Regions from separate parts of the Phyllobacterium sp. MT110 genome, predicted to be linked through region 1. Evidence: riboswitches for the same ligand, from Rfam matches in the RefSeq annotation. Region 1 holds a riboswitch; the other holds the start of a gene.
The links. A riboswitch is a leader RNA that binds a small molecule or an ion and turns the genes downstream of it on or off. The one in region 1 is predicted to bind glycine.
Positions count from the first base shown of each region.

Region 2: another riboswitch for glycine. It lies ahead of AC1Q5O_RS11670 (D-amino acid dehydrogenase); the one in region 1 lies ahead of gcvT (glycine cleavage system aminomethyltransferase GcvT).

Region 1 is NZ_JBXAFE010000010.1:16,601-31,907, reverse strand. It holds gene AC1Q5O_RS26460 (GNAT family N-acetyltransferase) at 1-31, opposite strand, end outside; gene AC1Q5O_RS26455 (M20 aminoacylase family protein) at 50-1,243, opposite strand; gene AC1Q5O_RS26450 (LLM class flavin-dependent oxidoreductase) at 1,243-2,595, opposite strand; gene AC1Q5O_RS26445 (LLM class flavin-dependent oxidoreductase) at 2,612-3,616, opposite strand; gene AC1Q5O_RS26440 (adenylate/guanylate cyclase domain-containing protein) at 4,067-5,074, shown strand; glycine riboswitch at 5,204-5,300, shown strand; gene gcvT (glycine cleavage system aminomethyltransferase GcvT) at 5,451-6,554, shown strand; gene gcvH (glycine cleavage system protein GcvH) at 6,560-6,928, shown strand; gene gcvP (aminomethyl-transferring glycine dehydrogenase) at 6,939-9,737, shown strand; gene AC1Q5O_RS26420 (GSU2403 family nucleotidyltransferase fold protein) at 9,778-10,842, opposite strand; gene AC1Q5O_RS26415 (amidohydrolase family protein) at 11,110-12,405, shown strand; gene AC1Q5O_RS26410 (MFS transporter) at 12,677-14,152, shown strand; gene AC1Q5O_RS26405 (aminotransferase-like domain-containing protein) at 14,305-15,307, shown strand, end outside.
Region 2 is NZ_JBXAFE010000002.1:24,429-39,735, reverse strand. It holds gene AC1Q5O_RS11730 (GMC family oxidoreductase) at 1-231, opposite strand, end outside; gene AC1Q5O_RS11725 (SRPBCC family protein) at 356-799, opposite strand; gene AC1Q5O_RS11720 (hypothetical protein) at 1,054-1,323, shown strand; gene pgi (glucose-6-phosphate isomerase) at 1,497-3,125, shown strand; gene AC1Q5O_RS11710 (M14 family metallopeptidase) at 3,206-4,264, shown strand; gene AC1Q5O_RS11705 (HAD family hydrolase) at 4,264-5,001, shown strand; gene AC1Q5O_RS11700 (glyoxalase superfamily protein) at 5,299-5,676, shown strand; gene AC1Q5O_RS11695 (LysE family translocator) at 5,797-6,432, shown strand; gene AC1Q5O_RS11690 (long-chain-fatty-acid--CoA ligase) at 6,470-8,548, opposite strand; gene AC1Q5O_RS11685 (Na+/H+ antiporter) at 8,814-10,445, shown strand; gene ilvD (dihydroxy-acid dehydratase) at 10,464-12,317, opposite strand; gene AC1Q5O_RS11675 (Lrp/AsnC ligand binding domain-containing protein) at 12,493-12,729, opposite strand; glycine riboswitch at 12,834-12,920, shown strand; gene AC1Q5O_RS11670 (D-amino acid dehydrogenase) at 13,136-14,410, shown strand; gene AC1Q5O_RS11665 (autotransporter assembly complex protein TamA) at 14,726-15,307, shown strand, end outside.

The DNA of each region.
Region 1 (15,307 bases):
TCGGTGTCGTGTAAACAAAAACATCAGTCATGATTGTCTCGCGTTCTTGTCAGATGGGCCTGTCGGAGGGATTCCTGGCGAGATAGGTTTCGGTCAGCTTCACCCAGTAACGGGCGGCTGACGGCAGGATCTCGTCATTGAAATTGTAGAGCGGGCTGTGCAGCGGAGCGCTGTCGCCATTGCCGAGGAAAAGATAGCTTCCCGGCGTTTCCTGCAGCATGAAGGCAAAATCCTCGCTGGCGGAAATCGGCCGGAAATCCTTCTCGATCCGCGCGTCGCCGAAATGTTCAAGCGCCACGTTTCTGGCGAACGCCGTTTCATCGGCATGGTTGACCAGCACGGGATAGCCGCTGGGATATGCCACCTCGGCGACAGCGCCGTAACTTTCGGCCTGCGCTTTGGCTAGTGTGACCAGGCGGGACTTGATGGCTTCCCGCACCTCCTTGCGGAAAGTGCGCACCGTCAGTTCCAGCTCGGCACTATCGGGAATGACATTGGGAGCGATGCCTGCGTGGATGGTGCCGACCGTGATCACCGCGGCGTCGAGGGGATCGATGTTGCGGGCGACAATGCTTTGCAGCGCCATGATGAAGGAGGCGCTGGCGACGACGGGATCAATGGTCTCCTGGGGGCGGGCGCCGTGGCCGCCCTTGCCGATGATACGGACCGTGACCTTGTCGACCGAGGCCATCGCCGGGCCGGTGATGAACCCGAACTGACCGGTGGGAACACCTGGCCAGTTGTGCAGGCCAAAGACGGCGTCGCAGGGAAAGCGCTCGAACAGGCCATCGCGAACCATGCTCCGGGCTCCGGCACCGCCTTCCTCGGCTGGCTGGAAGATGACGTTGAGGGTGCCGGAGAAGTCACGCGTTTCGGCGAGATAGCGGGCGCTGGTCAGAAGAATGGTGGTGTGCCCGTCATGGCCGCAGGCATGCATTTTTCCGGGTATGGTGCTGGCATAGGGCAGCCCCGTCGCTTCGACGATCGGCAGGGCATCCATATCCGCGCGAATGCCAAGCCGCTTGGGGCCGTTGCCATTCTGCAGCGTTCCGACGACACCGGTTTTGCCGATGCCCTCGGTGACCTGATAGCCCCAGTCGCGCAGCCGGTCGGCGACGAGCGCGCTGGTGCGGTGCTCGTTGTAACCCAGTTCGGGATTCCGGTGCAGGTCGCGGCGAAGAGCGACCATCTCATCGAGATAGTCGCTGATTCTTGCCTCAACCGGATCCGCCTGCCGGCCCATCAGAGTGCCGTCTCTTTGATGGGTTCCTTCGTGGCCTGATGGGCCTTGGTGTAGCGGCTTTCGCGGAAGGGCAGGCCGATGTTTTCGCGCAATGTCGTGCCGGAAAGCACCCTATTGTGATAGCCGCGCTCATCGAGCAGCGGCAGCACGTCGCGCGTAAAGTCCTCGAGCCCTTCGGTCAGGATCTGGAAACCGAGAATGAACCCGTCGGCCGCTTCGGTCTCGACCCAGCGGATGAGTTCGTCGGCGATCTTCTGCGGTGTGCCGGTGAAGGCATTGCGCGGCGTCGTGACTTCCAGCGCAACTTCGCGCAAGGTCTGGCCTTTTTCCTTGGCGTTGCGCTTGATGCGGTCCGTGGTGGAGCGGAAATTGTTCTTGCCGATATCGCCGAGTTCCGGGAACGGCGCATCAATGGGATAGGCGCTGAAATCGTGATGATCGAAGAAGCGTCCCAGATAGGCAAGCGCTTCGTCAACGGTCACAAGATCGCGGATGACACGGTACTTTGCCTCCGCTTCCTCCTCAGTTGCACCGACGATCGGCGCGATGCCGGGGAAAATCAGGACATCGCCCGGCTTGCGGCCGTGCGCGACCGCGCTTTGTTTAACCCGGCGATAGAAGGCTTGCGCCTCCTCGATCGGCACGTGGTTGGTGAACACGCCGTCCGCATGCTTGCCGGCGAGGTCGATACCGTCGTCGGACGATCCGGCCTGGAAAATGACCGGCTGGCCCTGCTTGGAGCGGCTGATATTCAGCGGGCCCTCCGAATTAAAGAACCGGCCATGATGGTTCAGGCGATGCAGCTTGGTCTTGTCGAAGAACTGGCCCGTTTCGCGGTTGCGGACAAAGGCGTCATCGTCCCATGAGTCCCACAAGCCCTTGACCACTTCGAGATGTTCGTCCGCTATCTCATAGCGCAGGGCATGGTCGGGATGGTCGCGGCCATAATTCTTGGCCGAGCCTTCAAGCGGCGATGTTACGGCATTCCAGCCGGCGCGGCCGTTGCTGATCTTGTCGATCGAGCCGAACTGCCGGGCAACGGTGAAGGGATCGCTGTAGGAGGTCGAGACCGTGCCGACGAGACCGAGTTTCGAGGTTGTCGCGGCCAGCGCGGATAGAATGGCAATCGGTTCGAAACGGTTGAGAAAATGCGGGATGGATTTTTCGTTGATGTAGAGCCCGTCAGCGACGAAGGCAAAGGCAATGCCTGCCTCCTCGGCTTTGCGGGCATTGCGTACAAAGAAATCGAAATTGACGCTGGCATCAACAGGTGAACTCGGGTGTTTCCAGGAATTCATGTGGCCGCCGGCACCCTGCAGCATCACACCGAACGGAATGGGTCGCTTGGACATTGTTCAATCTCCTTGATCACGCGGCAGCGGCGAATTGCGCCTGAGCCAGAAGTTCGATGGATCTGAGGCGCTTCGCAGCGTCATTGATGGGGGTGTCGATGATGAATTCGCCGATGCCGTATCGGTCATGCAGCCGGTCGAGCTGGTCTGAAACCGTGCCGGCCGCGCCGCGCAGGACATTGGGCGTCTTCTTCTCGATCCGGTAATTGGCAGCACCTGTCTGGCGCGCATATTCTTCGGCCTGTTCCACGCTGCCGACGGTGACGCTCTGGCCATTGTCCACGTGCACCTTGAAATGCTGGATATTGCCAGCCAGCCGGTCAGCCTCCGCATCCGTCTCGGCCGCCACGATCCCCACGGCAAGGAGAGGCGCACGGCCGGGTGCTGCCTTCCGATACGCCTCCAATGTCTGCTGCAGGATCGTTTCGTCGCCGTTGAGGTGGCTGGCGAAGACAAAATCCCAACCCTGGGAGGCGGCAAGCAGCGCGCTGTCGACACTGGCGCCAAGCAGGAAGCGGTTGGCAGTGACGGCAGGACGCGGTGTTGCCTGAACGCCGGCAAGCGGGTCATCCGCAGGCAGCCCTTTGTCGAGAAAGGCGCTGAGCTGGGCGAGCTGGGCGGAAAAATCCTGCTTCTGCGTCCGCGGGACAACGCCCTGCAGGGCGCGCGTCGAAAACGGCAGCCCGCCGGGAGCCTTGCCCACGCCGAGATCGACGCGGCCGGGCCCCAGCGCAGCCAGGACATTGAAATTTTCGGCCACCTTGTAGGGGCTGTAGTGCTGCAGCATGACCCCGCCGGAGCCGACGCGAATACGCGCCGTATTGGCCAGCAGGAAGGCGATCAGCACTTCCGGCGACGAGCTTGCCAACGTCGGCGCATCGTGGTGTTCGGCCACCCAGAACCGGTGGAAGCCCCACTGTTCCGCCTGGCGGGCCAGCGCGACCGTCCGCTTCAGCGCCGTGCTGGCCGTTTCGCCATCGTGGATAGGACTTTTATCGAGCAAACTCAGTGCGTAGCCCATGTTAGGGTATGGCCTCCATGTGATTGAAGCCGCGCATCGCCAGAGGCAGCGCGGACTCCGTTTTCAGAGGCGACCAGATTTTATCGGATTTCGAGACCCGTCAAAGAACGCTTTGCTAAAAATCAGCGGGCAAACTGTATTAATATTCCTGGCGCTGACGGCGTGGATCAACCTGGTGGCTTGGATGCAAGGAACGAGGTTGATCGTTGATCTCCTGTTCAGCGATGGTCATTCTCCAACAATCTGGAGCCTTAAATTGACCGTATCCGATGGACAATTTGCACGGCAGTGAGTCTGATGGGATGATCCTTGGTGTAATTCTCCACATGGATATCGCGAGATCGCGGATATCTGTTGGTTGGATAATATCGTTCGGCGCATAAATGAAATCACGGAGGGACGCGGCATTGAGGCCCGCCCTGAAGATTTGAAATGGATCGGAACGGGAATATGCGCAGAAATTCAGTGGGATTGTGGGTATTCCTTCTCAGCGCAGTCGCGGCAAGCGGCTATCTCTATAGCTGGCTGGTCTATAGGCAGGGATATTTTTTAGGGGCCGTGTTTGCCCTTTCCATCTGTGTGCCGATCCTGGCGTTCGAACGCGGCCTCATCTTTCCGAAATTGCGTGCCTGGATCAACACATTGCCGACGGCGGGTTTTCTCGTCGCCGCATTGATAGCCGATTATGTGCTGATCAGCATCGGCAATGCCGTTTGTGGGATAACGCTGTGGAGCTTCGGCTGGATTGACGGCCCTTTCTGGCGCGCGGCAACACTGTCACCGCAGGTGCTGCTCTACACGCTCGCCGTCCTGACCGTCATGATTTTCATCCTGCGGGTGCGCGATCTTCTCGGCCGCGACATTTTTGCCAGCCTTCTGATGAGCCGCTACCGCCAGCCGGTGGCCGAAGAGCGAGTGTTTCTTTTCATCGATCTTGTCGGGTCGACCTCGTTTGCCGAAGAACATGGCGATCTGCGGGCCCAGCAGTTTCTCGGCGCGCTCTTTGCCGCCTTTGCTGAACCTGTCCGGCGTCACGGCGGAGCCATTGACGATTATGTCGGGGATGCCGCCATCATCACATGGCCCATTGAGCGCGGCATCAAGGATGCGAGTTGCGCCCGCTGTGTCTTCGATATTCTAGACAGCATCGAAAAGAATGCAAATCAATGGCTTGAGCGATTCGGAAGGGTGCCGCGCCTGCGTGCGGCCCTGCATGGCGGCCCGATCATCACGGCCGAGATCGGGGTGGATCATCACAAGATCACCTATTTCGGCGATACGGTAAACACCACGGCGCGGCTGGAAAGCCTCTGCCGCACATTGGCCACGCCGGTTTTGATCTCCAGCGAATTGGCGCAGAGGATGAGTTTCTCCAATGAAATCAAGGCAAATTACCTTGGAATGCATGGCGTCAAGGGCAGGGGGCAGGCGCTGGGGGTGATGGCCCTGACCCGCTGACATCGGGCGCTCCCAGTGGAAGTATCCTCATTCAGACAATTTCTGTCCACAAAGCGGCAAATCGGCCATTTGCACGATGACAGGCAGAGGCCGTTGCGCTATGGTCCAGCCTGTCGAGGGCTTCGGCCCTGTCAGTTTGCGGGAGAGTGTCGTGCATGGAAATGTGCAGGCCACCGAAGGGGAAATCGCCCGAAATCTCTCAGGTACCAGGAACCGCAAACCGGGAAGGCAACTCTGGAAAGTCGGGGGAAACTCCGCGCCGAAGGTGTAAGTTCAGTCAGGGGTCCTGATTGAGCGAGTCTCTCAGGCTTCCGACAGAGGGGCAAAGAAATGTTCCGTCGTGTGGCGGAGGTCTTTGCACGTCTCTGGAGTAAAAATGGGCACGGAAGATAATCTGAAACAATTGCCGCTTGACGATCTGCACAAGGCCGCCAATGCGCGCTTTGGCGGTTTTGCCGGTTGGTCGATGCCGATCACCTATCCGCTCGGTGTGATGAAGGAACATCTTCACACGCGCGAGAAGGCCGGGATTTTCGACATTTCGCATATGCAGCTCTTTGATGTCGTCGGGCCGCAGGCCGCGGCACTGCTGTCACGCGCATGCCCGCTGGATGCGTCTGCGCTTCAGGCGGGTCAGTCGAAATACACCTTCTTTCTCGATGACAAGGCAGGCATTCTCGATGACCTGATCGTCACCCGTCTCGGGGATGAGCATTTCATGGTCGTTGCCAATGCCGGAAATGCCGCGGCTGACGAAGCGCATCTGCGCGGTGTCGCCAAGGATTTCGACTGCAAGATCGATGCGCTGGATCGTGTGTTCCTGGCCATCCAGGGGCCGCAGGCAGTGAATGTGTTGCGGGATGCCGGTATTGCCGGAACTGATCTTGCTTTCATGAACGGATTTGAGCCGAAGCCGGGCTGGTTCATGAGCCGCTCCGGCTATACCGGCGAGGACGGTTTTGAGATCGGCCTGCCGGAAGCCGATGCCCGTATGCTTGTCGAAAAGCTTTTCGCCGACGAGCGTGTCGCCTGGATCGGGCTTGCTGCCCGCGACAGTCTGCGCCTGGAAGCGGGTCTGTGCCTGCACGGCCATGACATAACGCCGGATTATGATCCGGTCGATGCCGGACTGCTCTGGGCCATTGCCAAGCCGGTGCGTGAGACCGCAGGCTTTATCGGCGCTGCGGCGCTTCTTGCCAAGATCGCAACAGGATCGGCCATGAAGCGCGTCGGCCTGAAGCCCGATGGCCGGCAGCCGGTGCGCACCGATGCCGAACTCTTTGATGCCGACGGCAATAAGGTTGGATTGGTCACGTCGGGCGGTTTCGGACCGTCGGCAGGTTTTCCCGTTGCCATGGGGTACGTCAGCAAAGAGCTGTCCGCGCTGGGCTCCAAGGTTTTCGCCGAGGTGCGGGGCAACCGCGTCCCGGTCGATATTCATTCACTTCCCTTCACTCCACATCGCTACCACAAAGGATAATTGAGATGGCAGCCACTTATTTTACCGAAGATCACGAATGGGTCCGCGTCGAGAATGACATTGCGACGGTTGGCATTACCGATCACGCGCAGGATCAGCTCGGCGATCTGGTTTTTGTCCAGTTGCCGGATGTCGGTCAATCCTTATCCAAAGGCGATGCCACGGTTGTCGTTGAATCCGTCAAGGCGGCATCGGACGTCTATGCGCCGCTGGACGGTGAAGTGACGGAAGTGAACGAAGCAACTGCAAGCGATCCGTCGCTGGTCAACTCGGCCGCCGCAAGCGACGGCTGGCTATGGAAGATGAAGCTGTCCAATCCGGATCAGCTGACCGGCCTTCTCGACGAGGCAGGCTACAAAGCAATCATTGGCTGAAGGCATGATGATGAAAGACACCATATTCCCGTTCGCTGACCGCCATATCGGTCCGAGCATACAAGGCTCCCGCGCCATGCTGGCGGCTCTTGGCATTCCGTCGCTGGAAACTTTGATTGCGCAGGCCGTGCCAAAATCCATCCGGCTTGAACGGCCGCTCGACATTCCTGCGGCCGTCAATGAGTCGGAAGCTTTGGCCGAGCTTGCCGCCAAGATGAGCCAGAACAAGACCCACAAGAGCTTTATCGGTCAGGGTTATCACGGCACCCACGTGCCCGCGGTTATCCTGCGTAATCTGTTTGAAAACCCGGCTTGGTATACCGCCTATACGCCGTATCAGTCGGAAATCAGCCAGGGTCGCCTTGAACTGCTGTTCCACTTCCAGACGCTGGTGACGGAACTGACCGGTTTGCCGGTTGCATCCGCGTCGCTCCTGGACGAGGCGACGGCCGTTGCAGAAGCCGTCGGCATTGCCTATCGCCATCATCGCGAGAAGCGCACCCGCATCGCGATCGCCGGTGCCCTGCATCCGCAGACAGTCGATGTGGTCAAGACCCGCGCCGAGCCGCTGGGCATGACCGTGGATGAAGGCGAGATCGATGCCAGCGTTGCAGCGATCATCGTTCCATGGCCGGACACATTCGGTGTCTATGGTGACCATGCTTCGGTCATTCAGGCCGCCAAGGCCGCTGGTGTGCTGGTAATCGCCGTGGCCGATCCGCTGGCCCTGACAATCACCGCCCCGCCTGCCAAGGCTGGTGTCGATATTGCTGCCGGTTCCATGCAGCGCTTTGGTGTGCCGATCGGTTATGGCGGCCCGCACGCCGCCTATCTCGCCGTCAGCGAAACGCTGACCCGGCTTATACCTGGCCGTCTGGTTGGCCAGTCCGTCGACAGCAAGGGGCGTGCCGGCTATCGCCTTGCCCTGCAGACGCGCGAGCAGCATATCCGCCGCGACAAGGCGACATCAAACATCTGTACCGCGCAGGCACTGCTGGCCAATATGGCGGTGTCCTACGCCATCTGGCATGGTCCGCAGGGGCTTCAGGCCATCGCCCGCCGCGTGCATGCCCAGGCGGCCCGTTTGGCCGCTGCGCTGACAGGGGCGGGCCTTTCCATCGCCGGATCGCATTTCTTCGATACGGTTACGGCCACTGTTCCCGGCAAAGCAGCCTCCATTGCTGCGGAGGCTGAAAAGGGCGGACGTCTGCTGCGCATTGTCGATCAGGACCGCCTCGGCATCACCGTAGATGAAACGACATCGGAAGATGACCTGAAGGCACTCTCTGCACTTTTCGGTGCCGATCTGCCTGCGGAAGCAAAGGCAACATTGCCCGGGGAAAGGCAGGCCGAGGGTTTCATGACCCAGGCCGTTTTCCATCAGCAGCGCTCGGAAACCGAGATGATGCGTTTCCTGCGCCGTCTGGCGGACAAGGACCTGGCGCTCGACCGCGCCATGATCCCGCTCGGCTCGTGCACAATGAAGCTCAACGCTGCCGCCGAAATGTTGCCGGTCAGCTGGAACAGCGTTGCCAATGTGCATCCATTCGCTCCTGCCGGCCATGCGCTTGGCTACAAGGCGATGACGGACGATCTGGAAGCCTGGTTGTCCGAGATCACCGGCTTTGATGCGGTTTCACTGCAGCCCAATGCCGGCAGCCAGGGTGAATATGCCGGTCTCCTGGCCATTCGCCGCTATCATCTGGATCGGGGCGATGCGCATCGTGATATCTGCCTCATCCCGGAATCGGCGCATGGCACCAATCCGGCCAGTGCCCATATGGCGGGCATGCGGGTGGTGGTCGTGGCATGTGAAGAGGCTGGCGATATCGATCTTGAGGACCTCAAGGCAAAAGCCGACCAGCACAGCGCCAATCTTGCGGCGCTGATGATTACCTACCCATCGACCCATGGCGTGTTCGAAGAAGGTGTCAAGGATATCTGCACGGTCATTCATCAGCATGGCGGCCAGGTCTATTTCGATGGCGCCAACCTCAATGCGCTGGTCGGGCTTGCCCGTCCCGGCGATATCGGTGCCGATGTCTGCCACATGAACCTGCACAAGACCTTCTGCATTCCCCATGGCGGCGGCGGGCCGGGTGTTGGTCCGATCGGCGTGAAGAAGCATCTTGCTCCCTTCCTGCCCGGTCATGTGGCCAAGGGATCGCAGCACGCGGTTTCAGCGGCTCCCTTCGGCAGCGCATCCATTCTTCCCATCACGTGGATGTATATCCGCATGATGGGCGGGGCGGGCCTCAAGCGTGCAACCGAGATGGCTATTCTCAACGCCAATTACATCGCGGAGCGGCTGAAGGGCCACTATCCCGTTCTGTTCACGGGACAGAACGGCCGCGTGGCGCATGAGTGCATTCTCGATACCCGTGTGTTGAAGGACAGTGCCGGGATCAGCGTCGAAGATATCGCCAAGCGCCTCATCGATTACGGCTTCCACGCCCCGACCATGTCCTGGCCGATTGCCGGTACGCTGATGGTCGAGCCGACGGAATCGGAATCCAAGCGCGAGATCGACCGCTTCTGTGATGCGATGATCCTCATTGCCGGGGAAGCGGAGAAGGTTGCCAGTGGCGTCTGGCCGCGTGACGACAACCCGCTCGTCAATTCACCGCACCCATCCGGTGATGTGCTGGCCGATGACTGGTCGCATCCTTACACCCGCAGGGAAGCCAGCCTGCCGGCAGGCGAGAGCGAAGAGAACCCGAAATACTGGCCGCCGGTGTCGCGCATCGACAACGTCGCCGGAGATCGCAATCTCGTCTGCGCCTGCCCGCCCATGCAGGCCTACAGCTAAAATAGAGTGCCCCTCCCGGATCATCCGGGAGGGGCTTTTTTTACCAGTTCGGCGTCAAGCTCAGAGTTTCGCCGACATCACCATCGGGCATCGGCTCAAGTTCCGGTGCCAGCTGCCGCAACGCCAGGGGGAGCGCCTGCAGGTCATTCGCCTCGAAGGACAGGTGCGGCAGTCGTGCCCGGATCAATCCGGCAACGGTTTTTGCCTGCAGTTCATCGCGTATACGTTTGGCGGCATCGCGGTCGCTGCGGCGCGACAACCACAGTTTGTGCAAGGCAAAGGCACGCGGATCGGGGCAGGTATAGTCCAGCGGGTAGCCTTTTTCATCGATGACGACAGTCGAGATTTTCGGACTGTTGACCAGCCATGTCAGGCCTTCGATTTCGATTGCCTGCAAATCCTCGTCATCGGCGCTGAAGCGCGCTTTCTCCCGCGTCGACATGCGGTCCTTTGGCGTTGGCTTGATCAGGTCGACGAGAAAGCCGTCGCGATTGGCGGCGCGATACCCATTTCTCGCCAGCGGTGCAAACGAATGATCGATTTTTTGCAAAAGCCCGATCAAACCCTTGTGGGAAAAATCCTTGCTGATCAGCCGCAGGCTGAACCGGGAGTCGAACAGCAGGTCGACATCCTGTGTCGATAAAAGCCCGCCGGTAATCTGGACACCAGCCATGCGTTCATAGGCAAAGAGCGCATTTGTGCCGACGACATCGACCGCCGTGCCGATCAATCCGGATTTTCCGAGCGCGCGGATGATGCGTGCTGTCAGAAGCGGTACCCGGCCCAAAGCCATGGCACGGTTGACGGGGGCGAGTTCATCCAGCCGCTTTGCCAGACGGGAAACGCGGGTCCTGGCGCTTTCACGCCCCGTATGAAACTGCCCGAAGATCACTTCCGTTTCGGGGGAGCGGGGCCCAAGGGATTTCCAGATGCCCTGTGTCTTCTTGTAGAGATAATCCTTGTCATTCGTGCTTTTCTTCCACGACATTGACCCGGAAAAACGCTGTTCATACTCCTTCAGACTGGTCCGGTAGACATCATAGGCCTGTTCCGTATCAATGAGCTGGCGTATTTGATCTGAAGATAATTCTCTGAATTTGCTCATTTTATCCCCAAATATTGCATTATTGGCAGTGGGAGGGATAATACACTGGTAAAACTAAATTAGAAAGTTGATATTCAAAGGATTATCCCTATTGGATAATTACTTGGTTGGAATGGGGATAATCCGTTGTCCTTCAATAACTAACGTGAGTTGAATGCGTGGGGGGCAATCGCAGTTTCCTGCAGTGCTGTTTGCCCGTTGCAGCTATCCGGTGTTTGCCTGTTAAAGTAGAGGCAGCGCAACTGGCAAAGCAGTCAAAGAGGTTCCATGCTCGATCTGAAAGTTACCAACGCAACCTTGCCTGACGGCCGTACAGGTCTCGATATCGGTGTGCAATCCGGCCGCATTGTTGCGGTTGGCGTCAATCTCGACGGGGAGGCGGGGGAGACGATCAATGCTGGCGGTCTTCTGGTTTCGCCCCCCTTTGTCGATAGTCACTTTCATATGGATGCAACGCTGTCGCTCGGCCAGCCGCGTCTCAATGAAAGCGGGTTGCTGCTCGATGGAATCCAGATATGGGGTGAATTGAAACCGCTTCTCACTCATGAAGCTGTGATCGAGCGCGCCCTGCGCTATTGCGATCTGGCGGTCACACAGGGGCTGCTGGCGATCCGGACCCATGTGGACATCTGCGACGAGCGCCTGCTGGGCGTTGAAGCGCTACTCGACGTCAAAAGACAGGTGGCGCCCTATATCGACCTGCAACTGGTCGCTTTCCCGCAGGATGGTTACTACCGCTTTCCCGGCGCTGTCGACCTGCTCAAGCGGGCGCTTGATCTCGGCGTCGATGTGGTTGGCGGCATTCCGCATTTCGAGCGCACCATGGCCGATGGCGCAGCGAGCGTCAAAGCGCTCTGCGAGATTGCGGCGGATCGCGGCCTGATGGTCGATCTGCACTGTGACGAGACCGATGATCCGTTGTCACGGCATATCGAAACACTGGCCTATGAAACCCGGCGCCTTGGTCTTGGCGGCCGTTCGACGGGGTCGCATCTGACCTCGATGCATTCGATGGACAATTACTATGTCAGCAAGCTTCTACCGTTGATTGCGGAGGCCGGTGTGGCGGCGATTGCCAATCCGCTGATCAATATCGGCATCCAGGGGCGTCACGACACCTATCCGAAGCGTCGGGGTATGACCCGCGTGCCGGAGCTTCTGGCCCATGGTGTTACCGTTGCCTTCGGCCATGATTGCGTGATGGACCCCTGGTATTCACTCGGCCAGGCTGACATGCTTGATGTTGCCAGCATGGGTCTACACGTGGCGCAGATGACGAGCCGCAGCGCCATGCGCCAATGTTTTGCCGCGGTTACTACCGAGCCTGCCAAGATTCTCAATCTGGAAAATTACGGCCTCGAAGTCGGCTGCAAGGCGGACATGGTGCTGCTGCAGGCTGCCGATGCAATCGAAGCAATCCGCCTCAAGGCAACGCGGCTTGCCGTCATCAAGGCAGGCAAGGTCATCGCGCGCACGCCGAAGCGGATCAGCACACTCGCTTTGGACCAGCGTCCCGCTATGGTTGATCCTGCAAGCTACGCGCCCTTCATTCACCAAGGATGATTTGAGTTCCATAAGATACGTTATGCGATTTTGATGGGCACCCGGGTGGGTTCTATTTCGAAGTGCAACGTCGGTTCAGGCTAGCTTCCAAGATACGCGCACTGTTTCGGGCGATTATTTTGTACCAGGTACAATGAATCACGAGATTGTATATGGATATCACATAATCGCGGGTTTATATCGGTGGTCGTTTCCCCACGGCCAGCCGCCGTTTGCAAATCCGCGACATTTTCTTTCCGATATGTACGCGCTACCGAGAGCGAACCCGACCATGTCGGACCAAATCAGTCAGGCCTCCCAGGCCAGGCCACGAACGATCCAAACGCCTGACAACAAAACAACAGGTCCGAACTTCCGCACCATAGCGCTTATCATTGCCAGCGCCATGTTCATGGAACAGCTCGACGCGACGGTGCTGGCAACGGCGTTGCCGACCATGGCACGCGATTTTGGCGTTCAGCCACCTGCCATGAGCCTGGCGCTCACCTCCTATCTCCTCAGTCTCGCCATCTTCATCCCGGCGAGCGGCAAGATTGCCGACCGGTTCGGATCCCGCACCGTTTTCAGCGCAGCAATCGCGGTTTTCGTCTTTGGTTCGATCCTCTGTGCGCAGGCCCCGGATCTGCGCTTTCTCGTTCTCGCGCGCATCATTCAGGGCCTTGGCGGTGCGATGATGATGCCGGTCGGCCGGCTCGTGCTAATGCGCAGCGTCGCGCGCAAGGATCTTGTTTCGGCCATGTCCTGGCTGCTGGTTCCCGCGCTTGTCGGCCCCATTCTCGGGCCGCCCGTGGGCGGGCTGATTGTCACCTATTTCGACTGGCGCTGGATTTTCTATATCAATGTGCCGATCGGCTGCATTGGTTTCATTCTCGTCAGGCGCTTCATCGAAGAGGTGAAGGGGGTGTCCGACGGTCCCTTCGATTTTCGCGGTCTTTTTCTTTCCGGCATTTCACTCGGCTCTCTCCTTTTCGGTTTCGAAATGGCAAGCCGCCCGGGTGAAGGTGAACTGGCAGCCGTTCTTGTCGCTGTGGGGATGGTTTTCGGTGCGGGTTATCTCGCACATGCCAAGCGGCATCCCTCGCCCATTCTCGATTTCTCGCTCATGCACGTCAGCAGCTTCAGCACGTCTGTCATCGCCGGCTCGCTGACCCGCATCACCCAGGGAGCACAGCCGTTCCTGCTGCCCCTGATGCTGCAGCTTGGCTTCGGATTTTCTGCGGCGCGCGCGGGCGGCATCGTTGTCGCCACGGCACTGGGCTCCATGATGATGAAGGCCGTTGCACCGAAAATCCTGCGGCGCTTCGGTTTCCGCGCAAGCCTTATTGTCAATGGCCTCATTGCGACGTTTGGTTACGCGCTTTGTGCAGCCTTCCGGCCGGACTGGCCCCTGCCCCTCATCTTCGCTGTTCTGCTTTGCTGCGGGTTCTTCATGTCGTTCCAGTTCACGGCCTACAACACGGTGGCCTATGACGAGATCGGACGGGAGCGCATGAGTTCTGCGACCAGTTTCTATACGACATTCCAACAGCTCATGTTGTCGCTCGGTATCTGTGTCGGCGCATTGGCCCTTTCGGGTTCAATGCTGGTTCGAAGCCATGCGACACCGGAACTTGGCGACTTCTCGGCGGCGTTTCTTGTTGTAACGGCAATCTCCCTCACCGCGACGATCTGGAATCTCCGCTTTTCACAATCGGCAGGGGCCGACATCAGCGGTCACACGAAAATGGTCAAGGCTCCCGGCGAATAGGATTGCGCAGCAGCTGGCTTTGCCCGCCCTCACCGCATCTTGATTGGTACGGTCAACAAGCCTTGCAAAATAACGGCACCAGATATGTCAGTATTGTTGACATATCTGGTGTTTTACGGTGCTATGCACCTGCGAACAAACGGGAGGAAACAATGGGCGAGTGGGATGCTCTGTACGCAACACGCACGAAAAACATGCGTGCATCCGAAATACGCGAACTGCTGAAACTGCTTGATCAGCCAGACATCATTTCCTTTGCCGGCGGTATTCCGGACCCCGCCCTTTTTCCCAAGGAAGCGATACGGGAAGCCTATGAGGCTGTTCTCAGCCAGAATGCTGACGTCGCGCTGCAATATTCGGTGAGCGAGGGATATCGCCCGCTGCGCGAATGGCTGGTGCAGCACATGGCGTCGCTCGGCGTGCCCTGCACGATCGACAACATCATCATCACCACAGGCTCGCAACAGGCACTGGACTACCTCGGCAAGTTGTTCATATCACCCGGCGATACGGTGCTCACGACCTGGCCGACCTATCTTGGTGCCCTCCAGGCCTTCAACGCCTATGAGCCGCGCTATGACCGCCTCAACCCCGAACAGGGAAACATGACACCGGCCGCTTATCGCGACAGTGCAAAGGCTGCAGGCGGTGACGTAAAGCTCGCCTATCTGACGGCAGATTTCTGCAACCCGACGGGCGAAACGGTCAGCCGGGATGGCCGCATCCGCCTGATTGAGCTGGCGCACGAACTCGACATACCGCTGATCGAAGATGCGGCCTATCAGGCCTTGCGGTTCGATGGAGAGCCCGTGCCGTCGATGCTTGCCCTCGATTGCGAACGTGAAGGACATATCGACCGCACGCGTGTGGTCTACTCCGGCAGTTTCTCCAAGACCCTTACACCCGGCTTGCGTGTCGGCTGGATTTGCGCTGCACAGCCTGTGATTGCCAAGCTGGTCCTGATCAAACAGGCTGCCGATCTGCACAGCCCGACCATCAATCAGATGACAATCCATCACGTGGCGTCCCGGGATTTCGACAAGCAGGTCGAGAAGGTGCGCAACAGCTACCGCCAGCGCCGCGACTATATGCTCGATGCCCTTGCCCGTTTCATGCCGCCAGGCGTGACGTGGACAAAGCCGGAGGGCGGCATGT
Region 2 (15,307 bases), on a different contig from region 1:
GTAGTCCGCATTGCCGCCAAGCCCCGGATCGGCTTCGGCCTTGTACATCCAGTTGACGGATTTGTCGTAGAAGGTCTTGCCGTAACCGAGCGGCATCTGCACGAAGAACCGCCGGTCCGTCCCGCCCGCTTCCAGGACTAGAACCGTATGGCGTCCGCTGGCGGACAAGCGCTCGGCGACAACCGATCCGGCAGAGCCTGATCCGACAATGATGAAATCAAACGCGCGCATGAATTCCAGCCTGAACACAATCTATTTATCCAGGCAGGATATCCGGCTTCATCGTAGCAAACCCAAACGTCATTCCGCCATGGCTTATGGAAAATGCGACAGGCCTGTCGAATTGTCCGGCGTGTCAGGTGCCGGCAGCGGCCTGATTGAGATTCTCGAAAAACTGGGTGGCGAGTTTCTTGGCAGAGGACGATATAAGGCGGCTGCCGAGTTGGGCGATCTTGCCGCCGACATCGGCATTGACCGTATAGGTGAGCACGGTCTCGCCGCCTTCCTCGATCAGGGTGACATCGGCGCCACCCCTAGCAAAACCGGCAATACCACCCTTGCCCTCGCCCGTGATCGTGTAGGACAGCGGAGGATTGAGATTGCTCAATTCGACCTTGCCGTTGAAGCGCGCCTTGACGGGGCCGAGTTTGACACCGACCGTGGCTTCCAGTTCCGTATCGGAAATCCGCTCAAGGCTTTCGCAGCCGGGGATGCAGGCTTTCAACACCTCCGTGTCGTTCAATGCCTTCCAGACTGCTTCGCGGGGCGCTGCAATGCGTTCTTCGCCGGTCATATCCATGTTTCAATGCCTCCCTGGAAGAAGAAAGCTAAGATAGACGACTTCATCTGTCCATGATTTATAAAACTTCGTTCTTCCTGCCACTGTATTAAATCCTGTCACAAAACATCATGATACTGGCGATGAAGATGCTGGACCGGACAGGAGCGGTGTAATAACAGGATTAAGACTTTGTGATTCCGCAGGGATGACGGCCACAAAGTACTGACCCAACTATTCTTCTACTTCATTCATCTCATCAAGGGAGACTGCACATGAAATTGAAAATGGTCGCCGGCATTTCGCTGCTGGCTGTCGCTCTCGTCGGCTGTTCCAAAGCCCCCACCTGCACCCAGGAAGAGCTGACCAAAAAGGCCGGTGAAATCACCGCTGCCGTTCAGCAGGTCATTACCAAGGACCCGTCCAAGGCTCAGGGAATCGTTGCCAAGATGCAGGAACTGGCCACCAAATATCAGGGCCAGACCGATCTGAAAGACGCCTGCAAGGCGTATGACGACGTTCTGACAGCCATCAAGGGCTCGTAAACTTTCGCGCCGCAGTTCCGCCCGGATTTGCGGCGCAGATTACCTGATGTTAAATCGGAAGAGATTCTGCTTTAAATCGATTGAAACAAAATGATTCCGGTGGCAGGTTCCACTCTGTCAGGATCAAGGCGTGACTTCAGGAGAGAGAAATGGCGACAGTGAAAGCGAACGACCTGCGTGGCTCCGTTCAGGCATTGAAAGCACACTTCAAAAGCGGCGCGCCGAAAAACATGCGCTCGACCTTCACGGAAGATCCCAAGCGCTTCTCCCGCTATTCCCTCAGTCTCGATGATCTTCTCCTCGACTGGTCGAAGTGCCTGGTCAATGACGAGACGCTTTCCCTCCTTGCTGATCTGGCAAAAGTAGCCCATGTCGAAGCCCGGCGCGATGCGATGTTTGCCGGCGAACCAATCAACAATACTGAAGGCCGCGCCGTGCTCCACGTGGCGCTGCGCAATCGTTCCAACAAGCCGATCAAGGTTGACGGCGTGGATGTCATGCCCGGCGTCAACGATGTGCTGAAGCGCATGGGCGCCTATGCGGATGGCCTGCGCTCCGGCGCGATCAAGGGGTCGAAGAACAAGCCGATCACCGATGTGGTCAATATCGGCATTGGCGGCTCCGATCTCGGGCCGGCCATGGCAACGCTCGCCCTGTCACCCTATCATGACGGGCCGAAGACCCATTTCGTCTCCAATGTCGATGGGGCACACATCGCCGATACCTTGAAAGACCTCGATCCGGCGACGACGCTGATCATCATCGCGTCGAAAACCTTCACCACCATCGAGACCATGACCAATGCCCGCGCCGCGCGCAAATGGATCGCCGATGCGCTGGGTGAAAAGGCTGTCGGCAAGCACTTTGCCGCCGTTTCCACGGCGCTCGACAAGGTCGACGCCTTCGGCATTCCGGAAGATCGTATCTTCGGCTTCTGGGACTGGGTAGGCGGCCGCTATTCCATCTGGTCGGCCATCGGTCTGCCATTGATGATTGCGATCGGACCCGAGAACTTCGGCCGGTTTCTCGATGGCGCCCATGCGATGGACGAACATTTCCGCAAGGCGGCGCTTTCCAAGAACCTGCCGATGATGCTGGGTCTGGTCGGCTACTGGCATCGCGCCATCTCCGGTTACACCAGCCGCGCCGTGATTCCATATGATCAACGGCTGGCCCGCCTGCCGGCCTACCTGCAGCAGCTCGACATGGAATCGAACGGCAAGGGCGTCACCATCGACGGCAAGCCGGTTTCCGGTCCGACCGGCCCGGTGGTCTGGGGTGAACCCGGTACCAACGGTCAGCATGCCTTCTTCCAGCTCCTGCATCAGGGAACCGATACGATCCCGCTTGAATTCATCGTCGCGGCGAAGGGCCACGAGCCACATCTCGACAACCAGCATGAGATGCTGCTGGCCAATTGTCTGGCCCAGTCGGAAGCCCTGATGAAGGGCCGCACGCTGGAAGAAGCCAAGACGCAGCTCGCGGCAAAGAAGCTGGCGAAATCCGAGGTGAACCGCATTGCGCCGCACCGCGTCTTCAAAGGCAACCGGCCATCGATCACCATCGTCTATGACAAACTCGATCCCTTCTCCCTGGGCCGCCTGATCGCGCTCTACGAGCATCGCGTTTTCGTCGAGGCCCAGCTTTTCGGCATCAATGCCTTCGATCAATGGGGTGTCGAGCTCGGCAAGGAACTGGCGACCGAGCTTCTGCCGATCGTCTCCGGAGAGGCAAAACCAACGGACAAGGACGCATCCACGCAAGGTCTTGTCGCGCACTTGAGGAAGCGTCGCGGCAAATAGGCTATAGTGGCCCGATAACGAACAGAATGGGTATCCGGCCTCTGCTCCAGGGCCGGAAGTGAGGAACTGGAAAAGCATTGATGAAGACGGAAACGATCCAGCTGGCCGGCGATGTGCCGGGCAATCATATCGAACTGCGTGTGCTGCGTTTTGCCGGCAAGGATGAAAAGGCGGTCAGCGCCTATCTGCAATCGTCGCTCCATGGTTCGGAACTGCCCGGACAGGCGGCGCTGCATTTCCTCATCCCCATGCTGGAAGAAGCCGGCAGGGAAGGCCGCATCGCCGGTAACATTACCGTTGTCCCGCAGGCCAATCCGGTCGGCTCCGCCCAGTGGTTGTCGCACCAGCATCTCGGCCGCTTCGAATTCTTCTCCAGCGGCAATTTCAACCGCTCTTTCCCTTTGCTCGATACGTTCGATACGTCGGGCCTGGTTCCGATCGATGGCCCGAAATCCCTGGCTGAACGGCTGAAGGCGCAATTGCTGCGCCTCGCTTTGCCGCACGACATCGTGCTCGATCTGCACTGCGATGACGAGAGCGAAAACTACCTCTACATCCATCAGGCATTCCTGCCAGAGATGTACGATCTGGCCGCGGCGCTTGGGTCAACGGCGATCCTGTCCTGGAACAGCACTGCCGATGCGGCCTTTGAGGAAGCCTGTGCCCATCCGGTATTGCAGCTGCCGGAAGCCAGGCGTGACGTGAAGCGGCGCGCTGTTACGACAGTCGAATTCCGCGGATTGAACGATGTCGATATTGCAACAGGCAAGGCGGATGCGGAAGGCCTGTACCGGTTCCTGGTGCATCGCGGTGTGGTCACCGATCCCGCCGTCACGCTGACGGTTGATTTCAAGGGCCCGGTTACGCCACTCGAGAATGTCGAAATGGTGCGTGCGCCGCAGGGCGGCATGATCCTGTTCCATGTGAACATTGGCGACGAGGTCGCGGCGGGCGCAAAACTCGTCACGGTGGTGACCGTTCCCGGCGATCCTTCCGGCGATATCACGCTGACGGCGCCGCAGGCGGGCCGTATTCTCACGCGGCGCAGCCATCGTTACACCCGCCGGGGCGATGACCTTCTCAAGCTCCTGGGTTCCAAGCGCTCCGAACAGGCGCGGCCGGGCTCGCTGGAAGCATGATGCCCCGCACGCATCCTTCGGAAATCCGTGCCATCCTGTTTGACAAGGATGGCACGCTGGTGGATTTCAACCGGACGTGGTTCGGCATCACCATGGAACTGGCGCACAAGGCCGCGGATGGCGATGTGGATCGCGCCCGCGCGCTTGTCGAAGCGGGCGGCTATGACTGGGAGATGGAACGGTTCCGCGGCGGCTCGGTTGTCGCGGCGGGAACGATCAATGACATTGTTGATCTCTGGCATCCGGAACTGACGCTGGAGGAAAAGCGCGAGCGCATCCGCAGCTACGATGATTATACGGTGCGCGAGGGGTCGCGCCGGGCCGTGGGCATCGACGGATTGCGCGAAACGCTGGAGCGGCTGGCGGCGCAGGGGTTCATCCTTGGCATCGCCACCAATGATTCGGAAGCAGGTGCGCGGGCAACCGCCGAGGCTTTGGGATTGACCGCATTGTTTTCAGTGATCATCGGTTATGATTCGGTCGCACGGGCAAAACCCCACGCCGACCAGCTCGAGCTGTTTGCGGCCAAGACAGGCATTCCGGCCAGCGCCATCGCCATGGTCGGCGATAACGGCCACGATCTGGAAATGGCCCATGCGGCCGGCGCTGGACTGGCTGTCGGCGTTCTCTCGGGCAACAGCACGCTGGATGATCTGGCATCGTTGAGCGACGCCATTCTGGGCTCGATCGCCGATCTGCCGGATTTCCTGGCGGGACGCGAGCCACCGCGAATTTGAAGGCTGGCATAAAGATTGTGCGTGGTTCGACAGGCTCACCATGAGGGATTTGGTTTGCCTGCAAGGCCAAGTACGAACGTTGCAGGATATAGCTCCCTGCAACCCTCCATCTCCTTCATGGTGAGCCTGTCGAACCACGCACTGCCGATTTGCAGTGGAATCATATTGAGGAGAGCAGAGAGGCGCTGTATAGAAATCCGGTGGGCACCGTCTCATGATCTGATCGACAAAAGCAGCAGCTCCAACCGGCACCGTCCGGGAAAGCCTGCCTGAGCTTTCAAGCCATGAGGTTATGACATGAACGATAGTCCCGCCCGCTCCATCCATTTCGGACGAATCGCAGCCATGCTGCCGGTTGCGGATATTCAGCGCGCCCATGATTTCTACACGGGCGTTCTCGGCTTTTCCAGAACCTTCCAGAATGGTGATCCCGTCGGGTTCATGATTTTGAAACGCGACAATGCCGAACTGCACCTGACATTGCAGAAGGGCCACAAGGCAGCGCCCTTCAATGTCATCCATATGATGGTGGACAATGTCGATGTCCTGCACGCGATCTGCCGGGCACAAGGTCTGCGCATCATCAAGGGTTTGAAGGACAAGGAGTATGGCCTCAGGGCCTTTGTCTTCGAGGATTTCGACGGCAACCGCATTGATGTCGGCCAGCCGCTTTAATCTCCGGCTGCCCTGTCCTTCCCCGTGAAGGACAGGGATGCGCGCCCGCTTGACCGGCTTCGTGCCATGGGTAATGTCAGCGGCAGGGATGTCCGCAATCTGGCGCCAAGAGGGATGATCATGACCGCAACAACGCTTCTTGCTTTTGCTCTCGTCGCTTTTGTCGGCATAGCCACGCCGGGGCCGACGGTTCTTCTGGCTTTGACCAATGGCTCGCGCTTCGGTGTCCGCCGCGCCCTGGCGGGGATGGCGGGCGCGGTCATTTCCGATTTCGTCCTGATCGGTTCGGTTGCCCTTGGCCTTGGCGCCTTGCTTGCGGCCTCGGAGTTCTGGTTCTCGGTGGTCAAATGGCTCGGTGCCGGCTATCTCGCCTTTCTCGGCCTCATGCTTCTGCGCTCGAAGGGAACGCTTGACCTGTCGCTGCGCACAGCCACGCACGAACCGCCGTCAACCACCCGTGCCATCTTTCTCAAGAGCTTCCTTGTTGCGGTGACCAACCCCAAGGGCTACCTGTTCTTTTCGGCCTTCCTGCCGCAATTCATCGCGCCCGATATGCCGCAAATCCCGCAATATGCGGTGCTGGCGGTGATTTTCGCCACGCTCGATTTTGCAATCATGTTCGGTTATGCCCTGCTCGGTTCGCAGGCGGTCCGCGTCCTGAAGAAATCAGGCGCGCTGTGGCTCGATCGCATCTGCGGCGGCGCATTGCTGGCGCTTGCCGGTTCGCTTGCGCTCTACCGGCGCGCAAACGTCTGAAAAGAAAAAGCCGCCCCGGGGGCGGCTTTCTCGGATGTCAGCCGCGCAATTCGCGCCGCAGGATTTTGCCGACATTGCTTTTCGGCAGCTCGTCGCGGAATTCGACCGTCCGGGGACGCTTGTAGTTGGTCAGCCGCTCGGCACAGAATGCCTTGACCGCCTCTTCCGTGAGCAGGGGATCCTTGCGCACGATGAAGAGCTTGACCACTTCGCCGGAGTGTTCGTTGGGAACGCCGATTGCCGCCGCCTCGCGCACACCGGGATGCTCCATGGCGACTTCTTCAATCTCGTTAGGATAGACATTGAAGCCGGACACCAGGATCATGTCCTTCTTGCGGTCGACGATCTTGGTGTAGCCGCGCTCGTCCATGTAGCCCATGTCGCCGGAGCGGAAAAAGCCGTCCGCTGTCATGACCTTGGCTGTCTCGTCCGGACGGTTCCAGTATCCGGCCATGACCTGCGGCCCGCGAATGCAGATTTCGCCGACTTCCAGCAATGGCAGTTCCTTGCCGTCATCATCGCGGATGGAGAAGTCGGTTGAGGGCAGCGGCGTGCCGATCGTGCCGGAGAATTCCGTGGCATCCAGGCGGTTGGCCGAAGCGACCGGTGACGTCTCGGAGAGGCCGAACCCTTCGGTGATCAGGCCGCGCGTCACCTCGAACCAGCGATCGGCGACAGGTCTTTGCACGGCCATGCCGCCACCCAGTGTCAGGATCAGGTGACGGAAGTCGAGCTTGCGGAAATCCTCGTTGTTGAGCAGCCCGTTGAAGAGCGTGTTGAGACCCGGGAAGACGTGGATCGGCACTTTCTGCAATTCCTTGACGAAGGCAGGAATGTCGCGCGGATTGGGAATCAGCACATTGTTGCCGCCGAGTTCCATGCTGATCATCGCATTCACGGTGAGGCCGAAAATATGATAGAGCGGCAAGGCGCAGATGAACGTCAGATTGTCCGGACGGCCCTTCTTGCGAAAGCCAACCTCAACCCACAGGCGCATCTGCGTGACATTGGCCACGATGTTGCTGTGCATCAGCACGGCGCCCTTGGAAACGCCCGTGGTACCGCCGGTATATTGCAGGAAGGCGATATCGTCCCGCTTGACCTCGACCGGCTTCAGCGTGAGCGCCGCCCCCTGCGCCAGCGCCGTTTTGAACGGCGTATGACCGGGCAGGGACCAGGCCGGCACCATTTTCTTGACGCGGCGCACGACCAGATTGACGATATGGCCCTTGAGACCCAGCATGTCGCCCATGGTCGCAACGACGACATGTTTGACCGGCGTCGCCGTCAGGACCTTTTGCAGCGTCGTGGCGAAGTTTTCCAGAATGATGATCGCTTTCGCACCGCTGTCCTTGAGCTGATGTTCAAGCTCGCGCGGTGTGTAGAGCGGATTGATATTGACCACCGTCAGGCCCGCCCGCAGAATCGCAGCGATGGCCACCGGATATTGCAGGATGTTCGGCATCATCACCGCGACCCGGTCGCCCTTGACCAGCCCGCGTGACTGGAGCCATGCCGCGAATGCCTGTGACTTGCGATCCATCTCCGCATAGGTCATTACCTTGCCCATGCAGGTAAAGGCAGGCCGGTTGGCATATTTCTTGTAGGCGGTGGCAAAAAGCGCGTTGATATTCTCGTAGGGCAGCGGTCCGATCTCGGCGGGAACGCCTTCCGGATAGGATTTGACCCACAGTTTCGGCTCGGGCATCTGGGCGAGGGACGCCGCCTTTGCCGTTGCTGCCTCGGCGGCTGGCGCCGCAGTTTTGGCTTTGCCTGCGGGCTTCCTCGCCGCGGGTGTCTTGGCGGGCGCTTTCACCGCCGCTTTTTCCGGTGCTGCACTGTTTGCTTTGGCAGCGGCTTTGGGTTTTGCCGCAATCTTGGCTTCGCTCGCAACCGGCGCTGCGGGTTTCGCGGCAGGTTTTGTTGCCGTCCTTGCAGCCTTGGCAGCCGTCTTTACCGCACTGGCGGTTTTCGTTGTCTTGACCTCACCGGCTGGTTTGTTCGCGGCGGCTTTGGCAGTCGTGGCGGCGGGTTTCGCCGTTTTGGCTGGCGCTGCCTTTGCAGTGGCGCGCTTGGCTGTCACGGATGTTTTTACCGGCGTTGTCTGTTTTGCCACATTAACCTCCCCTGATGGTTTCCTTGTAGCTGGCCCACGGTCCTCCAACCCTAAACATGCTACTCAACAATTCTATCTATGGCGATAGGCGGTGCGCTTGCAAGTATTACATTGACGTAAACGTAAAATTGATTGTCGCGGAATTGTCGTGCTTTGCCACCAATTCACCCAATCGGCACGATCTGGGCGCAAAGTTGCCAAGGTTCGCCTCGACAAAGCACCGGCCTTTCCTTCATCCTGCACCGACAATCAAAATGGATTCGCCGTGGAAACAATCACCATCGTCTTGCTGATGCTTCTGGCCGTTGTGGTCAGTGACTCCATCGTGCGCGTGCTGCCTCTGGCCGTACCGCTGCCGCTGGTGCAGATCGGGCTTGGCGCAGCGATTGCCTCGGTTACCAGCATCCGTGTGCAGCTCGATCCCAACATTTTCTTCCTGCTGTTTCTGCCGCCGCTGTTGTTTCTCGATGGCTGGCGCATCCCCAAGGAGGGTCTCTTCCGGGACAAGGGCATCATTCTGGAGATGGCGCTCGGCCTTGTCATCTTCACGGTGATCGGTGTCGGCTTTTTCGTGCACTGGATGATCCCTTCCGTGCCGTTGCCTGTGGCCTTCGCCTTGGCCGCCATCGTCTCGCCGACCGATCCGATTGCCGTTTCGGCTATCGCGGCGCGCGTGCCGATTCCCTCGCGCATGATGCATATTCTCGAAGGGGAATCCCTGCTCAACGATGCATCTGGCCTCGTCTGCATGCGTTTTGCCGTGGCCGCGATGCTGACCGGCAGCTTCTCGATCACCGAGGCGTTCTTTACGTTCCTCTGGCTCGCTTTTGCGGGCATTGCCATCGGTATCGGCGTGACCATTGGCGTCACGCGCGGCAAGGCATTCCTCGCCCGCAAGCTCGGCGAGGAGAGCGGCTCGCAGATTCTCATCAGTCTGCTCATCCCCTTCGGCGCATATCTGCTGGCCGAACATGTGCACGCCTCGGGCATCCTTGCCGCCGTTGCCGCCGGGATCACCATGAGCTATGCCGAGAACACGGCCCAGTCCATGGCGCTGACCCGCGTGCGCCGCACCGCGGTGTGGGATACGGCGCAGTTCGCCGCCAATGGCGCCATCTTCGTTCTGCTCGGCGAACAGCTGCCCGGCATTTTCTCCGGTGCCGTCGAGAATGTGCGGCACGGCGAGACCAGCCCCTGGTGGCTGCTGGTCTATGTCGTGGTCATTTATGCCGCTCTGGCTGCCCTGCGCTTTCTCTGGGTCTGGGTGTCGTGGCGCGTGACCATGGCGCAGCGCCGCAGGCAGGGTGAGGCCGTGGTCAAGCCAAGCTGGCAGCTGATCGCCGCTATGTCGTTTGCTGGCGTTCGTGGTGCCATCACCCTTGCGGGTATCCTGACACTGCCGCTGTTCCTTTACGACGGCTCGCTGTTTCCGGCCCGCGATCTCGTCATTTTCCTCGCCACCGGTGTGATCATCCTGTCGCTGGTCATGGCCAGCGTCAGCCTGCCGCGTCTGCTGCGCAACATCGACCTGCCCATCGAGGATTCAAACCAGCGCGAAGAGGATTATGCCCGTATCGCTGCCGCGGAAGCCGCAATCATGGCGATCGAGCGGGCCCAGCACAGCCTGGCATCGGGCCGCGCCGACGCCGATATTTATACGGATGTCGCCAACCACATCATGGAGCTCTACCGCAAGCGTATTGACGGGCGCATGCAGCTCGGAGAAGAGCGCGAAGAGGTGGCGCGAAGCGAGGAGATTGAGAAGCTGCTGCGCATCACCGCCCTTCGGGCGGAACGGCAGGAAATTCACCGCCTGGTTCGGGCAAGGCGGCTTGAAAGCAGCATTGCCACGAAAATGGTGCGGGATATCGACCTACTGGAAGCCCGCTTCCAGTAGGTATCCATTGAACCCTGATCAGTTCCAGTCGTCGGGAATCTGGCGCACGGCACCCCGGGCAGCACTGGTTGCCATGGCGCCATAGGCGCGCAGCGCCGTGGTGATCTTGCGCTTGCGCTTTTCCTCCGGCTTCCACGCAGCGGTGCCCTTGGCTTCCATTTTCGCGCGGCGTTCGGCCAGGACGGCATCGTCGACGGCCAGATGAATCCCGCGGTTCGGAATGTCGATATCGATGATATCGCCATCCTCAACCAGACCGATCAGGCCGCCTTCCGCCGCTTCCGGTGAAACGTGGCCGATGGAAAGGCCGGATGAACCGCCGGAGAACCGGCCATCGGTGATCAGCGCGCAGGCTTTGCCGAGACCCTTCGATTTCAGGTAGCTGGTCGGATAGAGCATTTCCTGCATGCCCGGTCCGCCGCGCGGGCCTTCGTAGCGGATCAGCACGATGTCGCCCGGTTTGATGCCGCCATTGAGAATGCCGAGAACGGCACTGTCCTGGCTTTCGAAAATGCGGGCGGGACCGGAGAACTTCAGGATCGAGTCATCAACACCGGCGGTTTTGACGATGCAGCCGTCTTCCGCCAGATTGCCGTAGAGCACGGCCAGGCCGCCATCCCTGGAATAGGCGTGTTCAAGATTGCGGATAACACCCTTTTCGCGGTCAAGATCGACATCGGCAAAGCGGCGTTCCTGGCTGAAGGCTACCTGTGTCGGGACGCCGCCCGGTGCCGCCTTGAAGAAATCATGCACGGACGGGTTTTTGCTGCGCACCACATCCCAGCGGTCAAGAGCTGCGCCGAGATTGGCGGCATGGACGGAATAGACCGATGTATCGAGCAAACCGGCACGGTCGAGTTCGCCGAGAATACCCATGACACCGCCGGCGTGGTGCACGTCTTCCATGTGCACATTGGCAACGGCAGGCGCCACCTTGCACAGGACCGGAACGCGGCGGGACAGGCGGTCGATATCGCTCATGGTGAAGTCGACTTCGCCTTCATGCGCAGCGGCCAGCAGATGCAGCACGGTGTTTGTCGAGCCGCCCATGGCGATATCGAGGGTCATGGCATTTTCGAAGGCGGCAAACGAAGCGATGGAGCGCGGCAGAACCGTTTCATCGTCCTGTTCGTAATAGCGGCGGGCGAGATCGACCACGAGATGACCGGCCTCGACAAAGAGGCGGCGGCGATCCGCATGGGTGGCGAGCGTCGAACCGTTGCCCGGCAGGGAGAGGCCGAGGGCCTCGGTCAGGCAGTTCATGGAATTGGCGGTGAACATGCCGGAGCAGGAGCCGCAGGTGGGGCAGGCCGAGCGCTCGATGGCCTTCACTTCCTCGTCGGAAATGCGGTCGTCGGCAGCCGCAACCATGGCATCGACCAGGTCGAGCTTCTTTTCCTTGTCTTCCCAGACGACTTTGCCCGCTTCCATCGGTCCGCCGGAGACAAAAACGACGGGGATGTTGAGGCGCAGCGCTGCCATCAGCATGCCGGGTGTGATCTTGTCGCAGTTGGAAATGCAGACCATGGCATCCGCACAGTGCGCGTTGACCATGTATTCGACGCTGTCGGCGATAATTTCACGCGACGGCAGGGAATAAAGCATGCCGTCGTGACCCATGGCGATGCCGTCGTCGACGGCAATCGTGTTGAATTCCTTGGCGACGCCGCCGGCGCTTTCGATCTCGCGCGCCACGAGCTGGCCGAGATCCTTCAGGTGGACGTGGCCTGGCACGAACTGGGTGAACGAGTTCACCACGGCGATGATCGGCTTGCCGAAATCCTCGTCTTTCATGCCGGTCGCGCGCCAGAGCCCGCGGGCTCCTGCCATGTTGCGGCCATGTGTGGTGGTGCGTGAACGATAAGGAGGCATTGTCGAAAATCCTGCTGATGACGGGCGAGGGAGCATCTCTTACAGAAAAAGAGTTCCCATGGCAAAAGAATGGAATTTTATTGCCTTGAAGGGGCGTGTTTCATTGCATTGATTACATAAGGCAGATGCCGGGCGCATGAAACGGGACGTAATGTCTCGCCCCGCCGAGCGCCTGTCAGAACGCGGTGAAGGTCAGCGTTGTCAGCGATCGCGCAATGCCTGATATATCGAGCACGTTGGTGTTGATGAATTTGCCGATATCCTGATCTTCCGGAATGTAGATCTTTGCCAGAAGGTCGAACTCGCCGCTGGTCGAATAGAGCTCCGAGACGATTTCACGCTCGAACAGGGTTTTTGCAACTTCGTACGTCTTGCCGGGTGCGCATTGCAGTTGCAGAAAGACAGGCTTCATAAATTCCTCCGGAAGGCTGGGCGATTTTCAGTCAGCATAATTGCTGCGACGCTTCTTAGCCAGTTGTTCTCGTCTCGCAACTGCGATATATATCCCGCGTTCGCACAGGCTATCTGGGAGAGACCGGTAAAACCGGCGCCGATGGAGCAACCGCCCCGGAAACTCTCAGGCAAAAGGACCAGAATAGTCTAGAACATCTGGAGAGAGGTATGGTTTGAAAAGCCGTACCCACCGAAGGAGAAAGCCCTGCCCGGTTGCATGACCGGAAAAAGGCGCCGACGACACGGATGACAAACATCCGGCGGGCGCTCAAAGGGCCAAGCTCTCAGGTTCCGTGACAGATGGGGTTTCGTGCCGTTGTCAACGGCGAAACTGAAACCATGTGTTGCCTGAGGACCGTTTTATCATGACCCATATCGCCATTATCGGCGCCGGTATCACCGGCGTGACGACTGCCTATGCGCTTGCCCGCCAGGGCTATTCCGTGACCGTGTTCGACCGCAACCGCTACGCGGCCATGGAAACATCCTTCGCCAATGGCGGTCAGCTTTCCGCGTCCAACGCGGAGGTGTGGAACAGCTGGTCCACGGTGCTCAAAGGCATGAAGTGGATGCTGCGCAAGGATGCGCCGCTGTTGATGAACCCGAAACCCTCCTGGCACAAATATTCCTGGATGGCGGAATTCGTCATGAACATCCCGCACTACGAAGAAAATACCATTGCCACCACCAGGCTCGCCATTGAAGCGCGCAAGCGCATGTTCGAAATCGCTGCGGATGAAAAGATCGATTTCGACCTGGAAAAGCGCGGGATCCTGCATATTTACCGCTCGAAATACGGTTATGACCACGCGGTCAAGGTCAACAGGCTGCTGGAAGCCGGCGGTCTTGACCGGCGGGCCGTCACCAATGAGGAAATCCGCAGCATCGAACCGGCAATGAACGGTTCCTTCTATGGCGGGTTCTTCACGCCGTCCGATTCGACCGGCGATATCCACAAATTCACCCGCGGCCTTGCCGCTGCCGCCATCCGCCACGGCGTGCGCTTCATTGGCGATGCCGACGTTGCCGAACTGAAGCACGGCGCCGGCGGCGTGGTGGTGGAATGGAACAGGGCATCCGTTGCCGATGCCGGGACTGAGACCGAGCGTTTTGACGCCATCGTCATCTGCGCCGGCATTGCCAGCCGCAAATTTGCCGCCCAGCTCGGCGACCGCGTCAACATCTATCCGGTCAAGGGCTACTCGATCACCGTCAATCTGGATGACGCCGGGAGCCAGCAGTCGGCCCCATGGGTGAGCCTGCTCGACGATGATGCAAAGATCGTCACAAGCCGTCTTGGGGCGGGGCGCCTGCGCGTGGCCGGTACGGCCGAATACAATGGCGAGAACCGCGACATTCGCCACGACCGGGTCAAGCCGCTGGTCGACTGGAGCCGCGACCTGTTCCCGGGCATGGACACGTCCAATGTGGTGCCGTGGGCCGGCCTGCGCCCGATGATGCCGAACATGCTGCCGCGCGTCGGTGCTGGCAGGCGGCCCGGCGTGTTCTACAACACCGGCCATGGTCATCTCGGCTGGACACTGTCTGCCGCTACGGCTGAAATCGTCGCCGGGCACATCAGCGCCGCCATGCCCGTCGATGCCAGCCCGCAGGGCGGATGGCTCGCCGCCGCCGAATAAAACCGGCTTGCACGCAAAGGAGCGCCTGTTGCCTCAGGCGCCCTTGTCGTGTTGGGCCGACATGGCAAACTATTGCACGCGGCACATAAAAAGTGATTGGCATTTAAATGCGCTTGTATCGCGGTTTTGTGGCGATATGGCCACTAGTGCCGGGTTGCATGGCCGATCAGGTGCCATTGCGGGTTGGCCAGCTTTTCCCGGCATGTTATCGTTTTCTTAAGCTCGAAGGGCGAATTTTATCAATTGCAGGCAGCGTGCGCACGGTCGCTGCAGTGTATCCTTGTGTTTATTGATGTGTAGGGAATTTGCTGGTTGATGGACTTGAAGCGCCCACAGGCCAGTTGTTTCGGCGCCGCATTGCTGGCCCTTACGGCCCTTGTCTCGCCTGCCCAGGCCTTTGATCTTTTCGGCGTTCATCTCTGGGGTGCCAAGAAGGAGGACGATGCGGATTCGGTCATCGCCGACCCGCAGAGATACACGGTTGAAACCGCTGCTTCGACAAGCGATGAAACCAAGGCGCTCGTGGAGGGCGCATCGAGCCTGTTTGCCGATAAGGACAAGCCTGCGTCCGGTGCGGCTGGACTGCTCGCCAAGGCGCGCGGAGATTATCGCCGCATACTTGGTGCGCTCTATGCGGACGGCCGCTATGGCGGCACCATCAGCATTCAGGTCGACGGCAAGGAGGCGAGCGATATTCCGCCGGATGCCGTGCTGTCCAAGCCGGCCAAGGTGGTCATTTCAGTCGATCCCGGATCGCAATTCTTGTTTGCGTCGGCCCGGGTCAAGAACATGGCGCCGCCGACGCTCGACCCGAAAGACTTTGTCGAAAGCCCGGAGAAACAGGGCTACATTGCTGGCGAAATCGCCCGCTCGACAGCCATTGTCAAAGCTGAGCGG